3 regions of the Alteromonas sp. genome follow, and region 2 is predicted to be linked to each of the others. Evidence: predicted binding sites of a transcription regulator. Region 2 holds the regulator's gene; each other region holds the start of a gene.
The links. Region 2 encodes ArgR, which controls arginine synthesis, uptake and breakdown. Its sites were predicted from a motif close to ANTGAATANNTATTCANT; they were not measured.
Positions count from the first base shown of each region.

Region 1: the regulator ArgR is predicted to act here: its motif matches at 2,055-2,072, upstream of gltB (glutamate synthase large subunit).
Region 3: the regulator ArgR is predicted to act here: its motif matches at 1,585-1,602, upstream of AC4PME_RS04725 (aspartate aminotransferase family protein).

Region 1 covers NZ_CFHOXV010000001.1:119,103-122,388, reverse strand. The annotation lists gene gltB (glutamate synthase large subunit) at 1-1,886, opposite strand, end outside; gene arcB (aerobic respiration two-component sensor histidine kinase ArcB) at 2,625-3,286, shown strand, end outside.
Region 2 covers NZ_CFHOXV010000017.1:30,177-33,462, reverse strand. The annotation lists gene AC4PME_RS11265 (efflux RND transporter periplasmic adaptor subunit) at 1-759, opposite strand, end outside; gene argR (transcriptional regulator ArgR) at 1,017-1,481, opposite strand; gene mdh (malate dehydrogenase) at 1,707-2,645, shown strand; gene AC4PME_RS11250 (NADPH cytochrome P450 oxidoreductase family protein) at 2,785-3,286, opposite strand, start outside.
Region 3 covers NZ_CFHOXV010000004.1:130,494-133,779, reverse strand. The annotation lists gene AC4PME_RS04735 (anthranilate synthase component II) at 1-113, shown strand, start outside; gene AC4PME_RS04730 (HDOD domain-containing protein) at 187-1,416, shown strand; gene AC4PME_RS04725 (aspartate aminotransferase family protein) at 1,778-2,983, shown strand; gene astA (arginine N-succinyltransferase) at 3,010-3,286, shown strand, end outside.

The DNA of each region.
Region 1 (3,286 bases), on a different contig from region 2:
GCGGCAGGAATGGTCAGTCTGTCTTTCTTAATGTTGCGGTCTGACAGAATAACGAATGCAGCACGCTTCTGTTTAACCAGATATTCCACTTCGTTACAGATACGTTCGATGGCCTTACGTAAGCCTTCTTCCTGCTTATATTGCAGGTCAACTTTCTCTGAATAGTAGTTTTCAGGGTTAAATTCACGCAGCTGTTTTAAGTCGGTGTAAACCAGTACCGGAGATGAAAACAGTACGCGGTCAGCATAACCTGACGTTTCGCTGAATACGTTCTGCTCGCGGCCGATACAGGTAGCCAGTGACATTACGTGATTTTCACGTAACGGGTCGATTGGCGGGTTGGTTACCTGGGCAAACTGCTGACGGAAATAATCGTAAACAGTGCGGGTTTTGGAAGACAATACTGCCATTGGCGTATCATCACCCATTGAACCTACAGCTTCCTGACCATCTTTGGCCAGAACCTTCACGACTTGCTGAATTTCTTCGTAGCTGTAGTTGAACAGCTTGTGGTAAACCTCAATGGTGTCGTCATCGAAGACACGCTTACCTAATTCAGAAGAATCCATCTGCTCAATTGGCGTCAGGTGACGGATGTGTTTTTCCAGCCATTCTTTGTACGGGTGACGGTCTTTCAGCTCTGCGTCGATTTCGTTGGAACGCCAGATCTTTCCGTTGTAGGTATCAACGGCGAGCATTTCGCCCGGACCAACGCGGCCTTTTTCTACCACGTCAGCTTCGCTGTAATCCCAGATACCTACTTCTGAAGCCAGTGTGATGAAACCATTTTTGGTGATCACGTAGCGGGCAGGGCGCAGACCATTACGGTCAAGGTTACAGGCAACGTGGCGACCGTTTGTCAGTACGATACCGGCAGGACCGTCCCATGGTTCCATGTGCATTGAGTTAAACTCGTAGAATGCACGCAGGCTTTCGTCCATGGTTTTGTTATTTTGATACGCTGGTGGCACAAGCAGACGCATTGCACGGAATAAGTCCATGCCGCCCGCCAGGAATAATTCCAGCATGTTATCCAGAGAAGATGAGTCAGAACCTGTTGTATTTACATAAGGTGCAGCATCTTTCAGATCCGGAATCAAAGGCGTTGAGAACTTACCGGTACGGGCCATTGCCCAGTCACGGTTACCTTTGATCGTGTTAATTTCACCATTGTGCGCAAGAAAACGGAAAGGCTGCGCAAGAGGCCATTTAGGCAATGTGTTGGTGGAGAAGCGCTGGTGGAATACACAAATAGCACTTTTCAGACGTTCGTCAGCCAAATCTGCGTAGAAGGCAGGCAGATCTTTCGGCATCACCAGACCTTTATAGATGGTGACTAAGCCGGATAAACAGGCTACATAGAAGTCTTTGTCTTTTTCCAGACGTTTCTCGGCACGGCGGCGAACCATAAACAAACGACGTTCTACGTCGCGTTTACGCCAGCCCGCAGGAGCATTCACAAAAACCTGCTCGATCTGCGGTACACCGGTCAGAGCCAGTTCACCTAATACATCGTGGTTTACCGGCACTTTGCGCCAGCCCACAACATTCAGTGTTTCTTTTTCCAGCTCTTCGTTAAGAATGTCTCTGGCAGCTTGTGCCAGCGCGTCGTCCTGACTCAAAAAGATCATGCCTACGGCATATTTCTTACTCAGCTTCCAGCCGTTCTCTTCGGCGATAGCCTGAAAAAAGGCATCCGGTTTTTGCAGTAGCAATCCGCAGCCGTCACCGGTTTTACCGTCGGCAGCAATACCGCCACGGTGCTGCATTCTGTCCAGGCCCTGGATTGCAGTCGTTACCAGTTTATGGCTGGCTTCCCCGTGAGTGTGGGCAATAAGACCAAAGCCACAGTTATCCCGGGAATCATTGGGATTATATAAACTCATCTTAAAAACTCCTTCAACCTTCGACTGGACAAGGCATGTGTTGGATCGTGTTCCGCGCAGGACACGCATCGCAACATTAGTGTAGACGTCTATTTACGAGCCAGTTTTCACCATACTCTAAGCGCCTTTTTATGTCGTTAATTATTATTAGTAGGACGCCAGTCGTTAACCGCATTTTTATGCACTATTGCTTAGCGGGCCGTACAAAATACATACATTGGCATATAAAATCAAATGATAAAAATGTGAAGACCTTATGTATTTTGAATAAGTTACATAAAATCATTTTAAATCAATATCTTAATTTGAAATCGCCGCTGATTGGATTTTGAGCTGAACGCTCATTTTTTTATCAAATTAGTATGTTTATACTAAAGTTCAAAAAAGAATAAGAGGTTAATTGTGAATAATCATTCATAAAAATTGTTTATTTATATGGAAATGCAGGGTGTGGCTGAATGAATATCACTTTTACGGCAACCTGTCAGAACCCGCCAAGCCCGACCAGACAAAATCTAATATACCTCTGTGCCGGTGCATTAGCAAAGTCACCGGGCGTATCCATATAAATGAAGGGAATTATCGCTATGACGAATTTTGCCCGTCAGTGAATAGGTCAGGATAGTCACCGGAGTGTCACAAATTAGTATAACGTGCAGGCAGATTTGTGGGTTTTCCAACGCGACCGTGTTATAAGTGCTGTAAGTTTAGTTATTTAGAAATTGCAGTACGTTCGTTATGCATCAAGATTCTCCAAATGATTCGTGGGCGATAAAGTTTGCGCAGTTTATAAAGCGCTTTGGCACACTGAAACTAAGTTTGCTGTTTGTTGTTGTTACGCTGGTTTTCACCCTTGGCGGTTCATACGTCATTCGGGTGACCATGGGCAATGAGGTTCAACCTGACGATTTTATTATCGCTGTTGTGCTCACCATGATGTCAGCCCCCTGGGTACTTTACTTCTTAAGTGAACTGGTTAAACAACTGGAAACTTCCCGCACGAATTTAAAAGAAGTGGTCAGCCAGCTGGAACGTTTGCGTGAGGAAGATGTATTCCTTAACCGCGAACTGCAAAGCAATATCCGCCAGCTTAATCATGAGATGGAACAGCGCCGTAAAGCGCAGGACGACCGTGAAGCGGTGTTTAAAGATCTTGAAAAAGAGATTGAAGAGAAATCTTTTTCAGAACAGCAGGCACGACACTTATCTACACTGCTGCGTTCCATCATCGATGCTTCACCGGATCTGATTTACTACCGTAATGAAGAAGGGCGTTTTGCCGGCTGTAACCGCATTGCGGAAATGCTCACCGGTAAGTCCGAAGCAGAGCTGGTAGGTCTGACCTTACATGATGTGTTTGAAGAAGAACTGGCCCGCCAGATTGTTGCTTCTGATCATGA
Region 2 (3,286 bases):
GAATGAGCCGGTTTCATCATATTCAGTATTATTTTCCAGCATGGCGATAACATCACTGGAGCCGGATGTTACGCCCTCGCGCTGCATCATTGCACGGCGCTCAAGCACACCTTCGCTGGTTTCTGTCATATCTATATAAATCGGGTCGAGCTTGCGGATGGTGGTTAACGCCGTGTCCTGCCCCTGAGTGAGCAATGCGCCTTCGGTCACATTAGAAATGCCAGTACGGCCACTGATGGGGGCAGTAATGCGGGTGAAAGCAAGATTCACATTGGCAGAGTCCAGCGCTGCCTGTGCTTTCGCCAGTGAGGCCTGCGCAACCAGATAGTCTGCATGGGCGTTATCGGCATCCTGTTGGGAAATACCTTCTATCTTTAACAGGTTCTGGTAGCGCTCATCAATCAGCCGGGTTGACTCCACAGACGCTTTCGCGCTCACCAGATCGGCTTTTGCTTCGTTCACGCTGGCGCGATAGGTTGAATCTTCAATCTGGTAAAGCAACTGTCCTTTTTCTACAAAACTGCCTTCTTCGAACAAACGCTGTTCAAGTACGCCGCCCACCTGCGGCCTGACCTGTGCGGTTTGCTGCGCCACAACACGGCCTTGCAGCGTGCGGGTAATCGGGAATGTTTGTGCGGCTATGGTAATTGCACTGACGGCGGTGGCGCGGGGCGCAGAGCTTTGATTTTGTGTTGTGTCACTGCAGGCTGAAAGGGTAAGCAGGCTGGTGAGAACACAGAGGGTGGTGGCGATCTTCATGGCGATTCCTTGTTTAATCCGGAGCTGACGGCGCTAAGCGCTTTCCCGTCAGTTTGCTGAAGCAGAGTGTATCGACAAGGAGGGTTAAGGCAGGGTTAACGCGGTTTTATGAGAAGGCAGATTAGCGAAAAAGCGGGACGAATTTACTCATTCACCGGCGTTTATGTCGCGAAGGGACGCGCCATTTACAAAGGGGTTACAATGCTGAAGGAATAAAAAAAGCACCTGAAAAGGTGCTTTGTGCAGTAACAACTGTGTCAGACGTTTTCGAACAGGTTCTCTACGCGCTGACGAATTTCTTCAATTCGGGTGACGTCAGCAGGAGCGATAAAAATCGTATCATCACCGGCAATGGTACCCAGCACGCCGTCTTTCTGACTCAGAGAGTCAAGCAATCTTGCGATAAGCTGTGCGGCACCGGGGCTGGTTCTTATGATTACCATCACATTATTGTGTACAATGTCGAGCACGAGCTGTTTAAGCGGACTCTTCGCCGTAGGCATGCCAAGTTCAGGTGGTAAACAGTAAACCATATCACCGCGGGCATTTCGCGTTCTTACCGCGCCGAATTTACTCAGCATACGGGACACTTTTGATTGGCTGATGTTATCAAAACCCTGTGATTTCAGTGCTTCAACGATTTCACCCTGAGACCCGAAGCTTTCTGCTTTCAGGATCTCTTTGAAGGCTTTGATCATCTTTTCTTGTTTTACGTTAGCCATATTTTCCTGTCGTATTTGGTGTTTAAGGGTACAAACCGCTATTATTGTGCCGTAGTCATCACATTTAAGCAATATTTATGCATATCCATTCAAATTATTGCATAATCTTGCGGCTTATACCCATTATGCATGCATAAGACCATTGGGTGATTGAGTTTTTTTACGCGTTGATTTACTGTGACGCTCCGTTTTTTTGACGAGTAACTATTCCATAGGAGAAATGGTATGAAAGTAGCCGTGTTAGGTGCTGCCGGTGGTATTGGTCAAGCGCTGTCATTGTTGTTGAAAACACAATTGCCAGCAGGTTCTGAATTAGCGTTATATGACGTTGCGCCAGTTGTTCCTGGTGTTGCTGTTGACCTGAGCCACATCCCCACCGCGGTGAAAGTTACCGGTCATGGTAAAGATGATCTGGCTGATGCGCTAACCGGTTGTGACGTTGTTCTTATTCCGGCCGGCGTTCCGCGTAAGCCTGGTATGGACCGTTCTGACCTGTTCAACATCAATGCCGGTATCGTTAAGAACCTGATTGAAGGTGTTGCTGATAACTGTCCTTCTGCTTGTGTTGGTATTATCACTAACCCTGTAAACACTACTGTTGCTATCGCTGCTGAAACGCTGAAAGCAAAAGGCGTGTACGACAAGAACAAGCTGTTCGGTGTTACTACTCTGGACGTGATCCGTGCTGAGACTTTCGTGTCTGAACTGAAAGGTCTGGACGTATCAAGCGTACATGTTCCTGTAATCGGTGGTCACTCCGGTACGACAATCCTGCCTCTGCTGAGCCAGGTTGAAGGTGTTTCTTTCACTGACGAAGAAGTAGCAAGCCTGACTACACGCATCCAGAATGCAGGTACTGAGGTTGTTGAAGCGAAAGCTGGCGGCGGTTCTGCGACGCTTTCTATGGGTCAGGCTGCAGCACGTTTCTGTCTGTCTCTGGTTGCTGCAATGCAAGGTGAAAACGTTGTTGAGTACACCTATGTACAAACTGACGACAGCGATGACGCGGCATTCTTCGCACACCCTGTACGTTTAGGTCCTAACGGCGTTGAAGAAATTCTGCCATACGGCGAGCTGAGCGCTTTCGAACAAAAAGCGAAAGACGACATGCTGGAAGGCCTGCGTGGCGACATCAAAATTGGTGTTGAATTCGTAAACGGCTAATTCCGTTTCGGTGATGCATTGAAAAAACCGGCTTTTGAAAGCCGGTTTTTTTATGCCCTGCTTTCAGGCACAGAATGAATTGTTTGAAAGTAAAGGATGATTTAAGGATGACAGCGCTCCTGAGCGATTTCAGAGCGACTTAATACACATCCCTGTGATAACGGTGGCTGTCGGTTAACTGCTGCACCTGTTCCTCTCCGAGCATCCTGATTAATGTGTGGTGTACGCCTTCACCCATACCATCGTAGCTGCCGCAGAGGTATATCTGGCCATCATTGTTTACCACATCACGCAGCGCGTCTTCGCTTTGCTGCAGCGCTTGTTGCACATACATGGGATGGTCCGGACAACGTGAGAATACCCGTTTCACGGTGACATTGGCTGCGTTCAGCACCTGTGCAGGAATAACTTCTGACAGAATGTCATCAAGTTCCCGTGTGCGTTCACCAAATAACACGTAGACCGGTGCTGTATGTTGCTGCTCTGCTGCCTGCATCCACTGAGCACGGATACCTGCCAGTCCACTGCCGGCAGCTATCAGAAGTAGTGGTTTGTTGTTAAGCGTGAGGTGGCAGGCGGGGTTTACATGCAACCTGGCTTTAACTGTGTCGTTTATTTTCAACTGCTGTGTCAGCCACCCT
Region 3 (3,286 bases), on a different contig from region 2:
CAATTGCCCATAAAACATTACCTCTGTGGGGTGTACAATTTCATCCGGAGTCATTGCTGACAGAGCATGGCCACGCTATTTTGCAGCGGTTTATTACGCTGGCAGATGCATAATATTCAGAAAGTATTCAAAAAAAGTCATACTCCGGCCGATAACAGGGTACTATGATTTTTCCGGTAGCCCGATATGCTTTCGTTTTCTGTATCCGACAGCACCCCGAATAAAAATGACGTACGCAGGAGCCGCCCGGTAGTGGAGCATACCCCTGACAACTTACCCCCAATCAATGAGAGGTTTGATAACCTGCTCATTGCGCCTGCGCGGGTGTCTCAGATGATGGGACGCCGCAGTCCGGGGGAAGTGGCGTTTGCCCAGTCGGAACAGGGCGATGCTCGTCGCCGTTTGCTGCATGTTGAAAAAGTCGCCATTAAAAACAAACAGCTTCAGGCACAGTCAGAAGCCAGTCTGTTAGACCGTGTTAACGCCGAACTTCATCAGTATGTTTTTGAGTTGCTGAAAGATGAAATAGACAATACAGAGGTGGTCCTTACCTCTGTACTTAACCTGAGTCATGACGTTGCACCGCTGCTGGATATTCTGTCAGTCAGGGCCACATCTATTTCCCGCATTGAACCTCATGCTGCGGCACTACCATGGCTCTACGATGACCTCATGACCGTGGTAAATGCACCTAAGTTTCGTCGTAAGGACTCTAAGGGAAAAGTGATTCCGGTGGAAACTTTACGCACGGCGCTGAGCTTTATCGGAATTGAAAACCTCCGTTTATTGCTGCCGGCCATGATTCTGCGCCGGGCTCTGCCGAAAATTACCGATCCGTATCCGGACATTAAAAATCGTATCATGCAATTCGCTCAGTCAACGGGTCTGACTATGCGCGCACTGGCTGATGATTATGATTTACCGCCCCATGAAGCCTTCACTGCAGGGCTCCTGTCCCAGCTGGGGCGGTGTGCGGTGTCACGGTTATATTTTAAAGCCTTTGAACAGGCGCAGATTGCGTTGTTAAGAGAAGCGGAAATTGCAAAGGACACTGAACAGCACGGAGCGATGGCGAAAGTACAACCATCGGCAAATTACCTCATTGCTATGCAGCAGGAATTTTCTGAGCCGCTCACAGCAAGGCTGTTGGAGATACTGCAATTTAAACGTCTGCGCCTGGCGCTGCCGTTTATTGAAATCACAGAGAATGATCAACACCCTCACGATCTCACAGAGCTTTACAAGAAAGCCAAAGCTTATGCCGCTGTACGTATGTTGCACCAGGGTAAATTTCTGAACAAAGACGAAATCCCGCTGGCACTGCATAAAACGGGCTTTGTCAGAAGCGAACGTGACATTTTGAAATCCACCGACATCTTTCAGCTCCCTCTGATTGAGAATCCGCCTCTGGATTAACGTCTTTTGTGCACGAAATCGCCGTTTTTCGTGCACTTCCACAAAATTTAATCAAAAATTTTTACTGGATAATCATTCATACTGCTAAAAATCACGGTACGTCCTTCGCCCCGCCGCCACTTGCCCTGACTCAACTTATTAACAAATTGCATAAGCTTAGACAAATAAGCTGAATGCTTATGCACTTTTTATGCAAAACAAGCTAAAACCCTCTAAAAACAAGGCCTGCAGCGGGATTGCCAAGGTTACAAAGTGGCGATTAACTGGCATACTGTATAGCTAATTCGTACTTTTCGCATCCAACATCATCTGCACAATTTCACATTTGCACAGCGGATGCCCGATAAAAGAGGTAACTATAATGAACGTAACTCGCGCAACCTTTGATGAGGTCATGGTCCCTAACTACAATCCGGCCAACATGGTTCCGGTTCGTGGTGAAGGTTCCCGCGTTTGGGATCAGGATGGTGCTGAATACATCGATTTCGCAGGTGGTATTGCCGTAAACGTACTGGGTCACAGCCACCCTGCACTGGTTAAAGCATTAACCGAACAGGGCAGCAAGTTATGGCACTTAAGTAACGTTTTCACCAACGAACCTGCATTGCGTCTGGCAAAGAAGCTGACTGAAGCCACATTTGCCGAGCGCGTTTACTTTGCTAACTCAGGTGCTGAATCTAATGAAGCGGCACTGAAACTGGCACGTCGCTATGCACTGGAAAAATTCGGTGAAGAGAAAAACGAAATCATCGCCTTTAACAAAGGATTCCACGGTCGTACTTTCTTTACTGTAACAGTAGGCGGACAAGCCGCGTATTCTGATGGTTTTGGCCCTAAGCCCGGCGCTGTTGTTCACTGTGACTACAACGATCTTGCAGCATTTGAAAAGCTTATTTCAGACAAAACCTGTGCGGTTATGATGGAGCCTCTGCAAGGTGAAGGCGGCATTATCTCTCCTGATCCTGACTTCGTAAAAGGCGTGCGTGAACTGTGTGATAAGCACAATGCACTGCTGATCTTTGATGAAGTGCAATCGGGTGTTGGCCGTACCGGTAAACTGTACGCATACATGGGTCTGGGCGTGACGCCTGATATTCTGACCACAGCGAAATCATTAGGCGGCGGCTTCCCGATTGGTGCCATGCTGACTACCGCTGAAATTGCCGCTCACCTGAAAGCCGGTACTCACGGCAGCACTTACGGCGGTAACCCGCTGGCATGTGCAGTAGCTGAGGCCGCTCTTGACGTTGTGAATACGCCGGAAGTGTTAAACGGTGTGATCGAAAAAGAAAACCTGTTCCGTGAACTGCTGGGTGAGATCAACGCTAAATACAATGTGTTCGAAGAGATTCGTGGACAGGGTCTGTTGCTGGGCGCTGCCCTTAACAAAGACTACGAAGGCCGCGCCCGTGACTTCCTGGTTGCTTCAGCTAACGAAAAACTGATGTGCCTGGTGGCCGGTGCCAATGTAGTGCGCTTCGCGCCTTCTCTGATCATTTCAGAAGAAGAAATCCGCGATGGTATGGCACGCTTTGAGCGCGCTGTAGCCAGCGTAGTTAACGCCTGATAAACAACGGCTCCGGAAACGCGGTTATGTATATTATTCGCCCTATTAACACTGGTGACTACGACGCGCTGAACAACATCGCAGTGGAGTCCGGTATTGGCTTTACGTCATTACCGGTAAATGAAACGCTGCTGCGCAAAAAAATCAGTCGTGCAGAAAGCGCTTTTTCCGAACAGGTGGTTCAACCGGGCAATCAGTCTTACCTTTTTGTTATGGAAGATACCACCACAGGCACTGTGGTGGGCACCACTGGTATTGAGGCCGCTGTAGGTCTGGATGATGCGTTTTACCATTATCACATGG